Regions from separate parts of the Planococcus notacanthi genome, predicted to be linked through region 2. Evidence: riboswitches for the same ligand, from Rfam matches in the RefSeq annotation. Region 2 holds a riboswitch; the other holds the start of a gene.
What was found. Region 2 has a riboswitch for preQ1 ahead of queF (preQ(1) synthase). Riboswitches for the same ligand answer to the same signal wherever they lie in the genome.
Positions count from the first base shown of each region.

Region 1 (9,178 bases), on a different contig from region 2:
CATGAACGCCTGCTGGGTGTAATGGTCTTCGCTGAAGCTGAGCCATTTCTGATCTGTCCGAAAATGGAAATGCCCGACGCAAAAAACGCAGGATGGACGGGCGAAATCATCGGGCACGAAGATACACAGAACTCTATGGAAATCCTGTTCAACACCGTCCAATCGCGTGGAGTTGAAGTGAAGGCATTGGCAATCGAAAAAGCGCATATGACGGTTGACCGTTACGATGCCATTCTTTCATTATTCGGCTCGCTCCAAATTGTCCAAATGGATGACCAGCTGAATGCTATGCGGGTCATCAAAGACAATGCAGAACTTCAGATTTTGCGTGAAGCGGCAGCATTGGCTGATTATGCCATCGAAGTTGCGGCCAAAACAATTAAAGAAGGCATCACCGAAGTTGAAGTGATGACTGAAATTGAATTGGCTTTGAAAAAACGCGGCGTAACCCATATGTCTTTCGATACGACCGTATTGGCTGGAGATAAGGCCGCGTCGCCTCACGGCAAAACCGGTGACCGGAAACTGCAGAATGGTGATTTGGTTTTATTCGACCTTGGCGTTGTCCATAAAGGCTATTGTTCGGACATCACCCGCACATTGGCACTTGGTGAACCAGGCGAAGAGCAGAAAAAAGTATATGAGATTGTCTTGAAAGCTGAAACGGCTGCACTCGAAGCCGTCAAACCAGGTGTTACTGCAGCTGAACTCGACCAGATTTCACGTAAGGTCATTACGGATGCAGGATACGGTGACTATTTCACGCACCGCCTGGGACATGGCCTCGGCATCTCCGTGCATGAATTCCCTTCTATCCACGGTGCGAATCCGATGAAGATGGAAAAAGGGATGGTCTTTACTTTGGAGCCTGGCATTTACGTTCCCGGCACAGTCGGCGTTCGCATCGAAGACGATGTGGCGGTTACAGAAGACGGCTATGAAGTGTTGACGAAATTCCCGAAAGAACTTCAGATCATTACAAATTAATTATAAAAATGGCATCGGATTTTCTCCGATGCCATTTTTTTATTTCCCTAATATCTCGTCGACTGACTTATATTCCAGTCCCTGATCAGCAGCCACTGCCTGGTAGGTGACATGGCCCCCCAATGTATTTACTCCTTTTTTCAAAGCTTCGTTTTCGGAGATTGCTTTTGCAAATCCTTTATTCGCGATCTGCACGGCGTAGGGTACTGTAACGTTCGTCAAACCAATTGTTGAAGTTCTGGGAACAGCACCGGGCATATTCGCGACTGCATAATGAACGACTCCATGTTTCACATAGGTCGGTTCATCGTGGGTCGTGATGCGATCACTGGTTTCAAAAATTCCGCCTTGGTCAATCGCGATATCAACCACCACGGAACCCGGATTCATGGATTTGATCATGTCTTCTTTCACCAATTTAGGTGCTTTCGCCCCCGGAATCAAAACAGCTCCAATAACCAAATCCGCCTTTTTCACGGATTCTGCAATATTCAGCGGATTGGACATCAAGGTCTGTACATCCTGACCGAACTGGTCATCCAATTGACGCAAGCGATCGGGATTCAAATCCAGGATCGTCACATTCGCCCCCATTCCAACGGCTACTTTTGCAGCGTTGGTTCCCGCTACACCTGCACCGATTATGGCAACATTCCCTCGGCCGACGCCGGGAATACCGCCTAGCAGAATCCCTGCACCGCCGTGTATCTTCTCGAGGAACTGAGCTCCGATCTGCGTGGACATCCGGCCTGCCACTTCACTCATTGGTGTCAGCAACGGCAAGGAATTGTTGGGCAACTGCACCGTTTCGTACGCAATGCCTGTCACTTTAGCTTCCAGCAATGCCTGAGTCAACTCTTTTTCAGGCGCTAGATGCAGATAGGTGAACAGAATCAGTCCTTCCCGGAAATAACGGTACTCTTCCTGGACGGGTTCTTTTACTTTCATGACCATTTCCTGTGCCCAGGCTTCGTCCGCTGTTTCAACAATTTTCGCACCAGCTGCACTGTAATCTTCATCGGTAAAACCGGAACCCAGACCAGCGCCCGACTGAATAAATACATCATGCCCATGAACTTCAAGATTGACTACGCCGGCCGGTGTCATGGCTATTCTGTTTTCATTGTTCTTTACTTCTTTCGGTACACCAATTCGCATTTCGAAACCCTCCATCATTTTAAGTAGTTTAATCCGGTACAATAGATTGTTTATTCTGATATCTACTTTATTCTATCAGACTTCACTTGTTTCCGCTGTCATATCAGCTGCCCTCCTTTCTGATGCTGTTACCAGAAGGACTCATCACCGTCTTTAATTTGACAAATATTCAGTAAAATTAACTTCAATTTAGAAGGAACTCTTGCAGTTATAGCGAATAGTATAAGTAGAGACAAAGGAGGAATGTAGGATGACATTAAAGTATAGTCAGATTCTTGTAGCAGTAGACGGGTCAAAAGAAGCGGAATGGGCATTCAAAAAATCGGTCGGCATAGCTGAGCGGAACAATGCCACATTAAATTTGGTGAACGTAATCGACACCCGCTCATTTGCAGCAATTGAAGCATATGACCGCTCCATCGCCGACCGCGCCCAAAAATTCGCCGAAGACCTGCTGGAAGATTATAAGAAAGAAGCTTTAGCAGGCGGGGTTCAAAAAGTGAATATTGTTGTTGATTATGGTTCTCCAAAAACAATGATTTCAAGAGAGTTGGCTCAAAAAGTGGAAGCAGACCTAATCGTCTGTGGTGCTACCGGATTAAATGCAGTTGAACGTTTCTTAATCGGAAGCGTATCTGAACACATTGTCCGTTCTGCAAAATGCGATGTTTTGGTCGTCCGTACAGAAGAAGCCCAAAACGATGCTCCCGATGAATATTATTCAGAAGACAAATCAGGTAAACCTGAAAACTTCTAAAATAACAGACGAAAAAAGCCTCTCACATAATTTTGTGAGAGGCTCTTTCGTTTTATTAAGCTTTTATTTTGATGATTATTTTTCCTCTGGCATGATGAGATTCACTTAACTCATGTGCATCTTGCAAACCTCGTTCAGTAAATGCAAATACTTCACCGATTGTAGGCTTCAATTCGCCAGATACATAAAGGTTTGCTAACTTTTTTAATTGCTCTCCACTCGGTTCCAGCCAAAAGTCACTGGCCTTCACTTCGTGTTGCTCCGCTTTTTCAGCAGAAGGCTGTCCAGCAATGGAGATCAATTTCCCACCTTTTTTCAGGACCTTAAAGCTTTTATCGAGAACTTCGCCGCCCATCGTATCCAATACTGCGTCGAAATCTTCCAGCAGCTCGCTGAAATCTTCTTCACGGTAGTTGATGACCCGATTGGCTCCCAAAGATTTAACCAATTCATCGTTTTTATCGCTGGCCGTTGTCGCCACATAAGCACCGATGCTGTTGGCAATTTGAATGGCCATACTGCCGACACCGCCGGCTCCCGCATGGATCAGCACTTTATCGCCTTTTTTCACTTCTGCAAAGTCCACAAGACATTGGTAAGCTGTCAATCCCGTCAACGGAATTGCGGCCCCCTCTTCGAATGTCATACTTTCCGGCATATGCGCAAGCAAGTCTTCATCCACAGGCACATATTCTGCATAGGTTCCTTGACGCGTAGTTGCAGGTCTTGCGAAAACACGGTCGCCCACTTTAAAGTGCTTTACGTCTTTGCCAACTTCAGCAATGGTGCCTGCTGCATCCCAACCTAAAATAATTGGAAACTCCCAAGGCAGCAGTTCTTTCAAATATCCTTCACGCAATTTCCAGTCAATCGGGTTGATGGAAGTAGCATGGATCTCCACCAGAACCTGATTGTCCGTAATTGCCGGTTTATCCACTTGCTGTTCCTTCAATTGCTCTTTGCCGCCGTAACTATCAATGACGATTGCTTTCATCTCACATCTCTCCTTCCGTTATTATCAAATATACCCTTATACAGAAAAATTACTCATAAAAAACTTGGTGATATTTGGTGGTAAAGCGTCTTACCAGGTTTCGTGCAGAATGGTATCCCATCCGGATTCAGGGTCACATTCCCGCAGAACATATATCGCTTCAGTTTCGGAAGTCAGAATCAGGATTGATTCGCATTGTCTGATGACAACTTCTTCAGAACTGAACTGATCTTCTCTATTATCTTCTACGGACTCAATTTTGTTGCCATCAAAATGCAGATCATGATAGATGGGATCACCTTCTGTCGTGTAGCTGATCACTCTTACGGCATCTTCTTCTCCATTTTCCGTGTGTTCATAAAACTCATACAGGCGCTCCCCGTTCGTGATTTCGCCTTGAGCATCTTCGATGATATCTCCTTCTTCAAACGATTCCCGGTTGCAGGCAACTGCTGTTGCTGCTATCAACACCAGTAAAGCGATTCGTTTCATCTCTACACCTCCCATTGCAGATTAGACGCATTGCGTATTGAATAATTACAGATTTCATCATTGACCGGCTTGCGGGTAACGCATTTGTCTGATGACATCACAAGCTTTCTGTCAATTGTTTCCTCTAGTGCACAATATGTTATCATTAAAACTGTTCGTTCAAAGAGGTTCGCAAACTCCCTCTCTAAAAAACTAAGGAGTGTTACAGATGAAAAATGAAAAAGCAGTCGTTGTTTTCAGCGGCGGCCAGGACAGCACCACTTGCCTGTTTTGGGCCATCAAGAATTTTAAGGAAGTGGCCACGGTCACATTCGATTATGGCCAGCGCCATTCAGCTGAGATTGAATGCGCACGAAAAATCGCCGAAGAACTCGGCGTCTCGTTCAAAGTATTGGATATGACGTTGATCAACCAATTATCCGCGAATGCATTGACGCGTGATGATATCGCCGTAAGTGATGAAGAAGGACAACTGCCTTCCACTTTTGTACCAGGCAGAAACCACTTATTTCTGTCTTTTGCAGCGGTTTATGCAGATGCCATCGGTTCACGGCATTTGATCACCGGCGTCAGCCAAACGGATTTCAGCGGTTATCCCGATTGCCGGGATACTTTTATCCGCTCGTTGAATGTCACATTGAATTTGGCCATGGACAAGCAATTCATTATCCATACCCCGCTGATGTGGCTCGATAAAGCCGAAGTATGGGAGCTCTCTGACACACTTGATGCATTTGAGTTTGTCCAGAAGAAAACGCTGACCTGCTATAACGGCATCCCGAGCACCGGTTGTGGCCATTGCCCGGCCTGTCAATTGCGCAATGATGGGCTTGCCCGCTATCAGGCGAAAAAATCAGCAGGTACAATCATATGATGCAGCAATTTTATCCGACAGCTACGCATAACTTTCAATTCGAACTCAATAAAGACCTGCATTTCTCTGCAGCACATTTTATTCCCAGCGAAGATGCCGGGAAATGCCGGATGATGCACGGCCATACTTACCACCTGAACATTACCATTGCCGGCAATGAGCTTGACGCCACCGGCTTCCTGATTGACTTTAAATTGCTGAAAGAATTGATTCATAAAAAATACGACCACAGTGTCTTGAATGATCATGCTGAATTTGCAACTAAATTTCCCACTACTGAATTGCTTGCCCAGCAGGTTTGGCAGTCCATTCAGCATGTGCTGAAAACGAAAAGCAACCGGCCCGACTGCCTGCAGGTCATTGTCCGCGAAACGCCGACAAGCTATGTGGTCTACCGGCCGCGCAAGGAAGACCTGTCATGAGAATTCCCGTCATGGAAATCTTTGGTCCGACTATACAGGGAGAAGGCATGGTCATGGGGCAAAAAACCATGTTCGTGCGCACCGCTGGATGCGACTATTCCTGCTCTTGGTGCGATTCAAAATTCACTTGGGACGGCACAGGCACCAGCACTTCCAAGCAGCCTGAAGATATTATTGAAGAATTGATCCGCATAGGCGGCAAGGCATTTTCACACGTCACCATTTCCGGAGGCAATCCTGCACTTCACAAAGGCATAGCTGAATTGGTCGATCTTTGCCACCAGCAGGGCTGGAAAGTTGCTGTTGAGACACAGGCCTCCATTTGGCAAGACTGGCTGGCAGCAATCGATGACATCACCTTATCGCCTAAACCACCCAGCTCAGGCATGTCGACGGATTTTGCCAAATTGGATTTCTTTATCGACAAACTGCAAAACGCCAATGTCAGTTTGAAAGTCGTTGTATTCGACCAGGATGATTTTGCCTATGCAGAAAATCTTCATCAGCGTTATCCAGCTGTTCCGTTCTTTCTTCAGACCGGCAATGAAGACACAGCGACAACGGATGACACGCAGCTGGTCGCCGATTTGCTGCAGCGGTACGAGCAATTGATCGATTACCATGTACGCTCTTCCGTTATGAACGACGTGAAGGTATTGCCTCAATTGCACACGTTGGTTTGGGGCAATAAACGCGGCGTATGACAGTTGGCCGAGTAGAATAGCTGTTAGTTTCTTTATAATCGAAAGACCCCGTGCAAACTTTTCGCTAAGTTTGCACGGGGTCTTTTCACGTTACACTTTTTTGACGAATTCCGATTTCAGCTTCATTGCGCCAAAACCATCAATTTTGCAATCGATGTTATGGTCGCCTTCTACCAAACGGATACTCTTTACTTTAGTGCCAATCTTCAAAGTAGAAGAACTGCCTTTGACTTTCAAATCTTTGATGACAGTAACCGCGTCTCCATCTTTCAGAAGCGTGCCATTGGCATCTTTAACAAGCTGTTCTGCTTCCGCGTTTTCAGCCTCAGCTACAAGGCTCCACTCGTGAGCGCATTCCGGACATACCAGCAAGCGGCCATCTTCATACGTATACTCAGAGTTGCATTCGGGACAATTCGGTAAATTTTCCATTGATTTTTCCTCCAGCTGGTCTTGCAGTATCTCAAGCAACTGGCAGACCGATCATTTTCTCCAGTATACCAGAATCGAATGCTGACCGGTCTGCCTTATTTCACGACGAGAACTGGACAATGCACATGATTTAAGACTTTATGGCTGACGCTCCCTAAAACCATTTCAGAAATCGGATTCAACCCTCTGCTGCCGATGACCACCAAATCAAAATTGCCGTCGTTAGCCAGCTCGATGATGACTGGCGCCGGCCGGCCATGCATGATTTCCGTTTTATAATAGATATTTTCACGCTCCAATGATTCTCTGACAGGCTGAATTTTTTTCTCACGCGACAGTTCAAACTCAACCGAACCGCCATCATGCACTTCTTCGTTGCTGTCTTCGTTGAAATCCGAAACATATAACACCGTCACTTCCACACCTGTTATCAGAGATGCCAGTTGTGCGGCTTGTTTGCCAGCCCGCATGGAATTCTCCGAACCGTCTACGGCTAATAAAATTGATTGATACATTTTATCCACTCCTTCGACTGTTTTTCCGAGGCATGGCGGCAAAATAGTCTGTTACGAGTACTATTCGACTCCCTTTCGAAATTCCCTCTACTGAAATAAAAACAGATGAGCCTAAGCATCACCTGTTCCTGCTTTTCTATTTTATTTAGCTTGCTTGTACGTCAACGTTTTTCCTGTAAAACCAAACAGTACAGTCAATAATGGAGACAAGAGGCAAAAGAAGGCGAAAGGAAGATAATCAAGCGTCGAAACACCGATGCCCCCTGTAATAAAGATTCCGCAGACGCTCCAGGGAACGAGTGGATTGACCACGGTCCCTGCATCTTCCATCACTCGGCTAAGGTTTTTCCCCGCCAGCCCTACTTTGTCATAAGGTTCTTTAAATGCTTGCCCAGTTAACAATATCGACAAGTATTGTTCGCCGATCAGCACATTGATGCCGATTGCCGTTAAAGCAGAAGCAGCAATGACAGATGAAACCTTTTTCAGCAAGCTCTCTATAGTTGCCAGCAAACATTGGACAATGCCCAATGTAAACAACAAGCCACCCATGCTGAGTGCGAGCAGCACCAATGCCACAGTGAACATCATACTTTCCATTCCGCCGCGGGACAGCAATGCATCAATTTCTTCAATCCCTGTCGTGGATACGTACCCACTGAACAGTACTGAAAAAATCTCGGATGCCGTCGAACTCTGATGGAGAAAAGAAATGAAGATAGCGGATATCGAGCTCAAAGCCAGCGTCATTAATGCGGGTATTTTCATGAGTGTCGAAATGATCAGTACAGCCAATGGGATAATCGTATACCAGTGAATCATCCCGGTGGTTTTAAGCCCTTCTTTAAAGAGCGTTACGTCTTGCACACTTGCGCCAGCTGTTTCAGGAGAAAGCAACGCAAACAAAATTAATGTAATGCCAAATGCCGGAATAGTTGTCCAGCCCATATTGCGGATATGTTCAAACAGGTCCACTCCAACAATTGTGGAAGCCAGGTTCGTCGTATCAGATAGCGGTGACATTTTATCTCCAAAAAAGGCACCTGACACAATCGCCCCTGCTGTAATCGCCAATGACAAATCCATTGCTGTCGCCATACCGATAAAAGCAACCCCGATTGTCGCAACGGTCGTCAAGGAACTGCCGATGGACAAACCGATCAATGAAGTCACAATAAAGACAATGGCGTAGAAGAACGTCATTGAAATTAACGTGAATCCCGTGAAAATCAGTGTCGGAATGGTTCCGCTGATCATCCAGCTGCTGATAAGTATGCCGATAAAGAAAAACAGGAAAACGGCACTCATTCCAGCTCCGGCCCCTTCCACCAAGCCTTTTTCCAGCGTCCGGTACGACACTTTCTTTAACAAGCCATAGCCAAACAGCAAGAGAATCGACAACAGAATCGGAATATGCGGAACCGATTCAAAGCGGATGATGCTGACGCTGATCAACAGAAAAATAATAACTATCAGTGCAAATGCTTCTGCAAATTTCGGTGTAATCACCGGTTTGATCTGGTACATATTGAACACTCCTTTTTCCTATAAAAAAAGAGAAAACCACTCATCCCCATAAAGGGACGAAGGTTTTCTCCGCGTTACCACCCAATTTGATGCTTTGACAGTTCAAAACATCCACTTCTTTTCGAAACGATCCCAACTGATGGTGTATTTCATCCAATTTGCTGCCTGAATTCACACCTGCCATCCAGTCTCTTGCTGCTGCACACAAATTGCCTACTAAATCATCGATCGCTTTATTTATCAATAGTTGATTTTTTAAAAGTATATTGAAATAGATTCTACCAGTTCTCTTCCTCAAGTCAATACTTTTTAGGAA
Region 1 covers NZ_JASDCQ010000001.1:1,422,365-1,431,542, forward strand. Annotated here, with positions in the region: gene QMA01_RS06945 (M24 family metallopeptidase) at 1-987, shown strand, start outside; gene ald (alanine dehydrogenase) at 1,027-2,145, opposite strand; gene QMA01_RS06955 (universal stress protein) at 2,396-2,902, shown strand; gene QMA01_RS06960 (NADP-dependent oxidoreductase) at 2,958-3,896, opposite strand; gene QMA01_RS06965 (DUF4362 domain-containing protein) at 3,987-4,388, opposite strand; PreQ1 riboswitch class I at 4,547-4,590, shown strand; gene queC (7-cyano-7-deazaguanine synthase QueC) at 4,597-5,262, shown strand; gene queD (6-carboxytetrahydropterin synthase QueD) at 5,259-5,684, shown strand; gene queE (7-carboxy-7-deazaguanine synthase QueE) at 5,681-6,388, shown strand; gene QMA01_RS06985 (zinc ribbon domain-containing protein YjdM) at 6,479-6,820, opposite strand; gene QMA01_RS06990 (universal stress protein) at 6,916-7,335, opposite strand; gene nhaC (Na+/H+ antiporter NhaC) at 7,477-8,862, opposite strand; gene QMA01_RS07000 (RDD family protein) at 9,172-9,178, opposite strand, start outside.
Region 1: linked by a shared signal. The riboswitch ahead of queC (7-cyano-7-deazaguanine synthase QueC) and the one ahead of queF (preQ(1) synthase) in region 2 are both predicted to bind preQ1.

Region 2 (9,178 bases):
GCTGCTCCAGTATAAAAAAACTTTTTTGTCGTACTTTTTTTCATGGTTATCCCTCCGTTTGTCTTCAGCATTTCGAATTCGGCTTATTGTATTCACTTCCCTATTTACTGAAATTTTAACCCTGGCTGGCTATCGGTTGGGTTTCGACGCGGGAGAGTTTATTTGGTAAAGTGAAAGAAAGAAATAGACTGGAGGCGTTCAGATGAAGAAAATCGTTATTGTGTCAGATACACATGTTCCATTCCGCGCCAAGAAGTTGCCGCAAAAACTGGTGGATGCTTGTCAGGAAGCTGACTTTATTATCCATGCAGGCGATTGGCAAACGATGGATGTTTATCACGAGCTGGCAGCCTATGCAGACATCGATGGCGTCACCGGCAATGTCGATCCATGGGATATTCTCGACAAGTTCGGCCGCAAAAAGATTTTCACTTTCGGCGATTTAAAAATCGGCGTCGTTCATGGCGACAGTGACCGCAAACCTACAGAGAAGCAGGCATTCGATACCTTCGCTAATGATGACGTCGATATCATCGTTTTCGGGCATTCGCATACACCGATCATGCGTGAAGTTGAAGGCATTACTTTGTTCAACCCAGGTTCTCCAACCGATAAGCGCAGACAAGAACAATATTCCTTTGGCTTGCTCGAAATCGGCGATTCCTGGGAATTGAAACATGTATTTTTTGACAAAGAAAGTTAACTTGCGCAACTTATCTCCAAAAAATCAGACCTCCTCAACGAAGGTCTGATTTTTCTTTACATTCTTTTATCAAAACAAATCCTAACTGCTTTAAGGCCGATTCAAGATTAGCTTCGATCAAAACGCCTTTCAGCGCCGCCGCAAAATGCGGAACTTTTATTGCCATGAACGGCTGAATGCCTGTAATAACTGGCGTCACGCCAATTATTTTAAGAATATTCACGAGCTTCAGCAAGTATTCCCCTACGACAGTGTTGATTTGCAGAACCCCTGACACATCAATGATCAAATAGTCCATCGGTTCGTGGCTGCATTTTTCAAGTACATGCTCGATGATGACTTGCGCACGCGGAGCTGTAATTTCGCCGATTACCGGTACAATCGCCACTCCTTTTGTTACTGGGACGATCGGAGCTGTTAATGTCTGAATTTGGTGGTTCGCTTTTTCCAGTTCCAGTACATAGGTCAATAATGTCGACATCATTTCAAACGTATAGAGCTGCTCTTCAGAGAGCTTGTAATACTGATCGTCCAGTCCACATATTGTTCCGTAGACAGTGCCATCGTTGTAATACACCGGAACACCGACAAACGTTCCTTGTCCGTAATTCGCCGCAATGCCCATAGAACGTGTCAGCTCATTTTCAGAAACATCCTCAATCACTAAAGCCTTCGGGCCGTGATTGATGCTCAAACTGCAGAAGGAATGAGGGAGCGGCATGGAACTGCCTTCTTCAATTAAGGCCTTATCGCTGTTGAGTGCTTTAATGATGTGATTGGTGATTCCGTCATTCTTCGCGATAAATAAGGAATTAATTCCGATCTGCTTGCTTAACAACTGAAGTATGTATGCCGCCGCTTCATCGAAGTTACTAAAATTACGCTCTTTTTGAGTGTTTTCCACCTTCATTCCCCCATCCGTTTTATTCAATCTATCTAGTGCAGTGAGCTAAATTCTAAAGCTATTACTATAGGAAAACGAATGCTTTTATTTATTTTTTATATCGATTAGGATTTCAGAAGTTATCCAACAAAAACCAGTTTATCTCAAATATGTATGAATACCTACCTTAATTATACAGTTAAACCCCATTTGTATATATTTAATTTGTGTAACAAATATCTTGGCCGCTTTCTCATGGGTTCATCTTTGTTTCAAAACGGGTATATGCATAACAATAGCATGTGGAGGTGGGAATATGGCAAATGAATTGGATATTCTGGTGTTGGAACAATCCGATACCATGATTTATTTCAGATGGACAGCAACAGAGGACGTCTGCCGCGTTAAGAAAGAAGATCAAGTCGTTTATACCGGCACTCAAAATTTGTTCAAGGACGAAGGATTAAAGAAAGGCGAATTGTACACCTACACCATTGAACGACTGGATTCTTCAGGAAAATGGACCGATAAAATCAAGTTGCATACCGGAACGGAAAACCGAAAACAAGACAGCATCAACCGTCTTGAAGAAATTGTCTTGACGGCGATTGTTTCTGAAAACCGGATTTCTTTAGCATGGGGAGAAATTGAAGGCATTACTGAATTCGACATCTATCAGAATGGCATATTTTTAGAAACGGTGGAAAAAAACCAATACACGGACCGGCAAGTCCCGATGGACCAGGAGTTCACTTACTGGATCCGCGGCAAACGTCCAGTAGCCAAGTCAGAAGAAAGTTTTAGGAAAGAAAAGTTTACAGTGGCAAAAGTCTTTGGTGCATTAAACTGGAATTCCTCACGGGATAAAGCAGCGATGGAAGATTTCTGGCTGACCAAAATAATCGCCCCATTGGATAATTTGCTTTCTGATAAAGAAAAACCAAAAGCTTATCCGGTTTGGCATTTCCGCTATCATACATTCCTGCCGGATCTAATATTGAAAAATCCGAACCTATTGTCTCCTTTCCCGTATTTCCAAGGAGATGGGCGAGACTTTGATCCTGACTCCCTTCATTACCGGACGCAGGTCAACTTCACCGTGGACTTGAAAGAAGAAGAGTCATCATTGGCCTACGACAAAGATGTGGGCCCGACTATCGGATACAATTGGCGGAAAAAGTTCAGCAAAGCGGATGTCGCGTCTGCTGAAGGCATCGAGTTGGAAAAGATAGAGGAAACGGGCCATAAAGTGTCCATCACCTTAAAACACAGCGTCGGCAATCCCATTACAACGTCACCCAATATCGATTACGAAGTATCCGCTGCCTTTTACCGGGATGGCACATATGACATCATTGGAATCCACGACCAATCACCAAACCACGAAGTGTATTTGAAGGACGGCGACGATGGCGAATGGATCGGAATTCACTTAACTGAAAGTGAAGGTCTTGCCTATATGGCCGGACCGATTGCCAGCCAATATTGGCGGATATCCAACTTCCATTAATATTGTTCCCATTATTCCCGTATACCCAAAGATACCCCGAAGCGCAGTACCTCCGCTTCGGGGTATCTTTAATTATGCTCTTTAAAGCTTCACGGGCGCTTGCGCTTTTCTTATTGTCCAGACTTCAGCGCCCAGCTCTTTGGGTCATAAGCCAACCCAGCTGTGCGGCTGAAAACACGCCACTCTGCTGGTCTGTCTTATGCCCGGCAGAGCTACACGGGCGCTTGCGCTTTTCTTATTGTCCAGACTCCAGCGCCCAGCTCTTTGGGTCATAAGCCAACCCGTGTCCAGTTGCAGTGCCTAGCTCTTCGGGATGTAAACCACTCTGGCTATGCAGCTGAAAACATGCTGCTTCGCCAGAGCGTCTTACACCTGTCAGAGCTGGATAGGCACTTCCACTTTTCGTGCTGTGCGGCTGAAAACACGCCACTTTACTGGTCTGTCTTATGCCCGGCAGAGCTACACGGGCGCTTCCGCTTTTCTTATTTATCTAAAAATCGCTTGCGGATATGAGGCGGCGGCAACATGCAGCTGTCCAACTTGCCGAATACCTTGTAACGGTTTTTGGCTACGATATCATAAGCCCCATCACGGATTGCGCGCGGGAATGGTTTCAGGTAATAGGCCAATTTCCAAAGGCCGGTCAAATGATTGGAAATCATTAAAGCACCTTCGGATTTCACGTAAGCCTGTCCATCTTTTATCAAGACTACGCTATCCACATCATCTGGCACTTTGTACTTCTTGGAAAGTTCCTGGCCAATTTCACTTTGCAATGAAGCAAATTGATAATAACCGGCCGGGTCATGATTTATAATAAACTGAACGCTTGAATCACAAAAGTTGCAATCTCCATCAAATAACACAATGGCATGTTCCATATCTGTTTCCTCCTCCACCAAAAATAGTTCTGTTACCTAAATATCCTCTTTTCCCTTTATTGAAACACTTCGTTTGTTGAAACTGTTCCTTGATGGAAAAATAATTTCCAGCCACTTTCTCTTTTTTTCCAAACCGAACTGCGATTGGTCAACTTTCCCGTCTTTTGATTATGGATTTGATACGTAGTCAAAACAGCAGCCGGACCCAGCTCATGTACGGTAAAAGATTTTATTTCCATCGGATCCGGATTTAATGGATGGTCTTCGTTGTAATGCGACCGTTTGATTAATCCGCCTGAACTGCCAAATTCATAAAATTCGTCGTCCAGTATTTCGCCGAGCTTGTCTGTCGAAACTCTTACTTCCGGCTTCAAGTGGCTGCATTCCAATTCATAGAACTCTTCGGTTAATTTGTCCATAGCCATCCTCATCACCCCTTATTTCCCGGGAAATAAACCCCCTGGCGCGAAGTCAGGGGGTTTATTCACGCTATTTTATTTATCGTCTTTAAAGAAATCCTGCGGATCTTCATCGGGCTGATCCTGCGGAGTATCAGAGGAGCCAAAGTCCTCTACATCTTCAAAGCTGTCCTGGTAATCACGGATGCCATCGTCTTCTTTCTTGACTGGCTGTCCTGTAGAAGCTTGCAGCACATCTTCTTCCGGCGGACGGCTTTCCAAATCGACCTCCTGATCTGCATGATCGATGCAGGTCAATGCGGTCGGCAATGCTTCCAGCCGCTCGAACGGTATTTCTTTGCCGCATACCGAACACTTGCCATACGTGCCGTCTTCAATTGCTGCCAAAGCCGTTTTCGCTTCTTCCAGCTCTTCCTCTTTAAACTGCGTCAACGCCATTCCACGTTCCTGGTCATACAGGTCGGTGGCGTTATCTGCAGGATGATTGTCATAATTCGAAAGTTCCGTTGTCTCAAACTCTTCATCTTGTTCAACGCGCTCTTCCAGCGATGCCACTTGTTCTTCCAATTGTTTTTTTAATTGCTTCAGCTGTTCATCCTTCATCCGATTTCCTCCTCAAAAAACTCACTTATCCTATATATTGCCTTTATCGGAGAAATCAAACCTGGAAGTAAACTGGTCGCTGCCGCTCTGCAGCTCAATAATCGTCGAAACGGTCGAGAAGACTCATTAAATAATCATCCAGACGGTGGCGGACTAATTCATCGGACAAGCCCTTCATGCCAAAGGCTTTCCAGCCGGGATACACAACTGGTGATCCATCCAATGTATCAATCAGCGATAAAAGGTCCCAATACGGATCATAAGTAAATGAATTCCCGGCATGTCTCTGGTAAGCCGCCAAAAAATCATTGGCGACTGAAATTCCGTAAAGCTGCGCCAAGTTGACACGGCAATGGCCTACATCGATTCCCGCCGGCCCCCGGCAAGCATTTACCCAGTCTACGATAGCGCTGATTTCTTTGTTTTCCCACAGTACATTAGCGGGATGAAAATCCCGGTGAATAAAACATTCCTGAGCTTCAGGGCGGCTTTCTGCCACAATATAAAAAGCACGCATCCAATCGTTCTGGATCTTGGACCAGGTCGGTTTTTCCAGCAAAAATGCATTATTGTAGGAAAAATATTCATAAGGAAAGCCCTCTGCCTTGGTTTGATGGATTTCAGCTAAAGCAGCTGCCAGGCCATCCAGCCATTTTTCATCGTTAGACGGCTGCAATATGACAGAACCAGGCACTTTTGTCATCAAGACTGCCGGCAATCCGCTTTTTTCGCCCGTTTCATCGTAAGCAAGTAAATGAGGGACCGGATGGCCAGCTTGTTCAGCAAACTGAAGGCTTTCCGCTTCGTGTTTTGCTAAATCCGGTTCTTTCTCCAACCAATCTATTTTATGGAAAAGCCGCAATACATACGAAAGCGAAACGCCGTTTTCTTCGACAGCCAGTTCAAACAACATGGAAGAAGTTCCGCCTGTCAGCGGCTTGACGCCCGTAATTTCTGCAGTGTTTCCAAGCTGTGTTTGTATCCATTGCAAAGCTTGCGTCTGCAATTCATTGCCATAACCTGCTGCCATCCTTACCGCTCCTTTCTGCCTACTATTTTAGCTCTAGTGTACCATGAACATCTAAGAGCCTCACTGTGAGATGAGGCAAATTGCTGAGAAAATCATGTTTTCTATCACTACAAATACCCGCTATTCAGACCAGCCAGCCGACAAGATTCAAACTTTCAATGAATGATGCATTGACTCCGCCTTTTCAATTTGAATAGTTGCATGTTCGATTCCACAATGATCATGGACCAGCTTCAATGCCTTCTGAAGGACCTGCTGCTCATCAGTATCTTTCGCTACATCGATATGGCAAGTAAATAAATCCATGCCCGACGTAATCGTCCAAACGTGAAGATCATGGACATCCAAAACCCCTTCAATTTCAATAAGCAATGCCTTCACTTCTTGGGCATCGATGGTGTGGGGCGTTCCTTCCATCAAAATATGGAGGCTGTTCCGGATAATGCCCCAAGCACTCCGCAAAATCAGTAAAGCAACAACTACCGAAATGATGGGATCCGCCACCGTCCAGTCAAACAGAAGAATCAATATTCCAGCCACTATCGCACCGATTGAGCCCAATGCGTCTCCAATAACGTGCATATAAGCACTTTTCATGTTCAAGTTGCCATGGACATCTGCGTTGCGGTTCAGCACCCACGCACTCAATAGATTTGCCAGAAGGCCGATGGCAGCAATGATCAGCATCCAGCCGCCCTCTACTTCAGGTGGCTCAACAAAACGTCCAATGGCTTCATAGATGATCAATCCGGCGATGATAAATAGAGTTGCGCCATTGATAAAGGCGGTAATGATTTCAAAGCGGTAATACCCATAGGTTTTTTTAGCAGAAGCCGCTTTTCCGGAAAACCAGATAGCGGACAAGCTGAGCGCCAGCGAAACAGTGTCCGAAAGCATATGTCCACTGTCGGCAATCAACGCCAGGCTATTGGTCAAAAGGCCACCGAAAAATTCCAGCAGCATGATGCCGGCTGTGATGCCGAGCGCCAGAATCAATGCTTTTTTGTTGCCGCTCCTGGCTGTTTCAAAATGGTTATGGCTATGATCGTGTCCCATCTTACATTCGCCTCCGTCGTCTTGCTGCTATTTTACCAAAAACAGCCGTTTGACAACGAATAGCAAGTCTTATACGATAGGTTAGTAAAAGTAAATAACCCGGCGACGGGAGAGGTTCATAGCATTTCACCCTCTATAAAAAACTATGGATTGTCGAAACTCAGCCAAATCCACATGCGATTTGGCTTTTTCTTTTGTCCGTTTTTTATAGCCCTCTTTCAAGCCGGCCATCTAAAAGGAGGCCGTTTTCATGGCAGGAAGAAACGAAGACACACTTGAGCATCTATCATTGCTCGGCAATCAACAAACCAAGTACAAATTTGAGTACGATCCGGATATTCTCGAACCGATCGATAATCTGCATACCCGCGATTATTTTGTGAAGTTTAATTGTCCCGAATTCACGTCGCTTTGCCCCCAAACGGGACAGCCTGATTTCGCCACCATTTACTTGAGCTTCATCCCTGATAAAACATTGGTGGAAAGCAAATCATTGAAACTTTACTTATTCAGCTTCCGGAATCATGGGGATTTCCACGAGGATGTCGTCAACATCATCATGAATGATTTGATCAAATTGATGGCCCCCCGCTATATCGAAGTATGGGGAAAATTCACGCCGCGTGGCGGATTATCCATCGATCCCTACACCAACTACGGAAAGCCAGGAACAAAATACGAAGAAATGGCATCGTACCGGATGATGAATCATGACATGAATCCTGAAACGATCACCAACCGGTAGGAGGCACCGAACATGTTGCTTTATTTGAACGGCGCCTTTGTCGGCTTATTGATCTTGTCGAATATTTTAGCAGTCAAATTGTTCAGCATCGGTGAATGGGCTGTATTGCCGGCCGCCGTCATCGTCTATGTCTTCACGTTTCCAATCACTGATACTATTGCAGAAGTATATGGCAAAGAAGCAGCACGGCAGACAGTCACCGCCGGTTTCGTCACGCAGCTTTGCGCATTGGCATTTATTTTCTTTGCCATCCATTTGCCTTCTGCTCCATTTTTTGCAGACCAGGCTTCTTTTGAAACCATTTTTTCTGCAGGTTTCCGCGTCACCTTGGCCAGTCTTGTGTCTTATTTCATCAGCCAGAACCTAGACGTCACCATTTTCCATAAATTGAAACAGCGTCATGGCGAGTCTAAACTATGGGTACGCAATAACGCCTCAACGATGACCAGCCAATTGGTGGATACCACTATTTTCATCACCATTGCATTTTACGGAACCATGCCGACCAGCGCATTGCTCGGGATGATTGCTACGCAATACCTGTTTAAATGGCTAGTCGCTGCTGCCGATACGCCGCTGGTTTATTTATTGGTCAAATTATGCAGACGTGAACTTCAGTCCGGCAAACAAATTTATAACCACCAAAAAACGGAAGCCCTCCACTAAGGCTTCCGTTTTTTACATGTCTATATTTACAATGGCGATCGCTTAGACTTTGGCACGTTCTTTCTGGCTACGTCCTTTGACGCCCACTTTCACATCTGCCAGAACCATATCTGCGACAATCGGCAAATGATCAGAAACCGCTGTTTCAATAGCCGCTACTTGGACGACTTCTACATCATTGTCCGAAAAAATATAATCGATTCGCGTTGCTGGCCAAAAAACTTCTGTTGTCTCTTTGTCCACGTAAGGAGCAGGATATGTATAAGCATCCCCTCTCTTCATTTTCAGAAAAGCATCTCTAAACTGTTTGTTCAGCTTTTGCATGTGAACATTTGAAGATGGTGCGTTGAAATCTCCAGCGAGTACGCGCGGGAAACGGCTTTTCCCGGTAATCGCCAGAATTTCATCGATACTGACAGCCAATTCATCGTCTTTCAATGCCAAATGCGTATTGAAGACACTTAAATAAATGCCATCTACTTCAATGACGGTCTCTAAAATTCCCCGCTGTTCGTTATTGCCGAACGGACAATAGACCTGTGTCAGCAGATGGTTCTCGACGTACTTGATCGGATACTTACTTAAAATCACATTGCCGTACTGGCGATTCGGGCGCTCTGAATCTTCAGCAGCAAAATTCATGTTGGCGCCATAGGCTGCATGCATATTCAATCTCTGGCTC
Region 2 covers NZ_JASDCQ010000003.1:87,449-96,626, reverse strand. Annotated here, with positions in the region: gene QMA01_RS11710 (hypothetical protein) at 1-44, opposite strand, end outside; gene QMA01_RS11705 (metallophosphoesterase family protein) at 203-703, shown strand; gene QMA01_RS11700 (STAS domain-containing protein) at 738-1,613, opposite strand; gene QMA01_RS11695 (DUF3238 domain-containing protein) at 1,903-3,096, shown strand; gene QMA01_RS11690 (thiol-disulfide oxidoreductase DCC family protein) at 3,579-3,977, opposite strand; gene QMA01_RS11685 (nuclear transport factor 2 family protein) at 4,034-4,402, opposite strand; gene QMA01_RS11680 (TraR/DksA C4-type zinc finger protein) at 4,472-4,999, opposite strand; gene QMA01_RS11675 (phosphotransferase family protein) at 5,094-6,029, opposite strand; gene QMA01_RS11670 (cation diffusion facilitator family transporter) at 6,177-7,085, opposite strand; PreQ1 riboswitch class I at 7,191-7,238, shown strand; gene queF (preQ(1) synthase) at 7,336-7,830, shown strand; gene QMA01_RS11660 (queuosine precursor transporter) at 7,843-8,496, shown strand; gene QMA01_RS11655 (endonuclease/exonuclease/phosphatase family protein) at 8,539-9,178, opposite strand, start outside.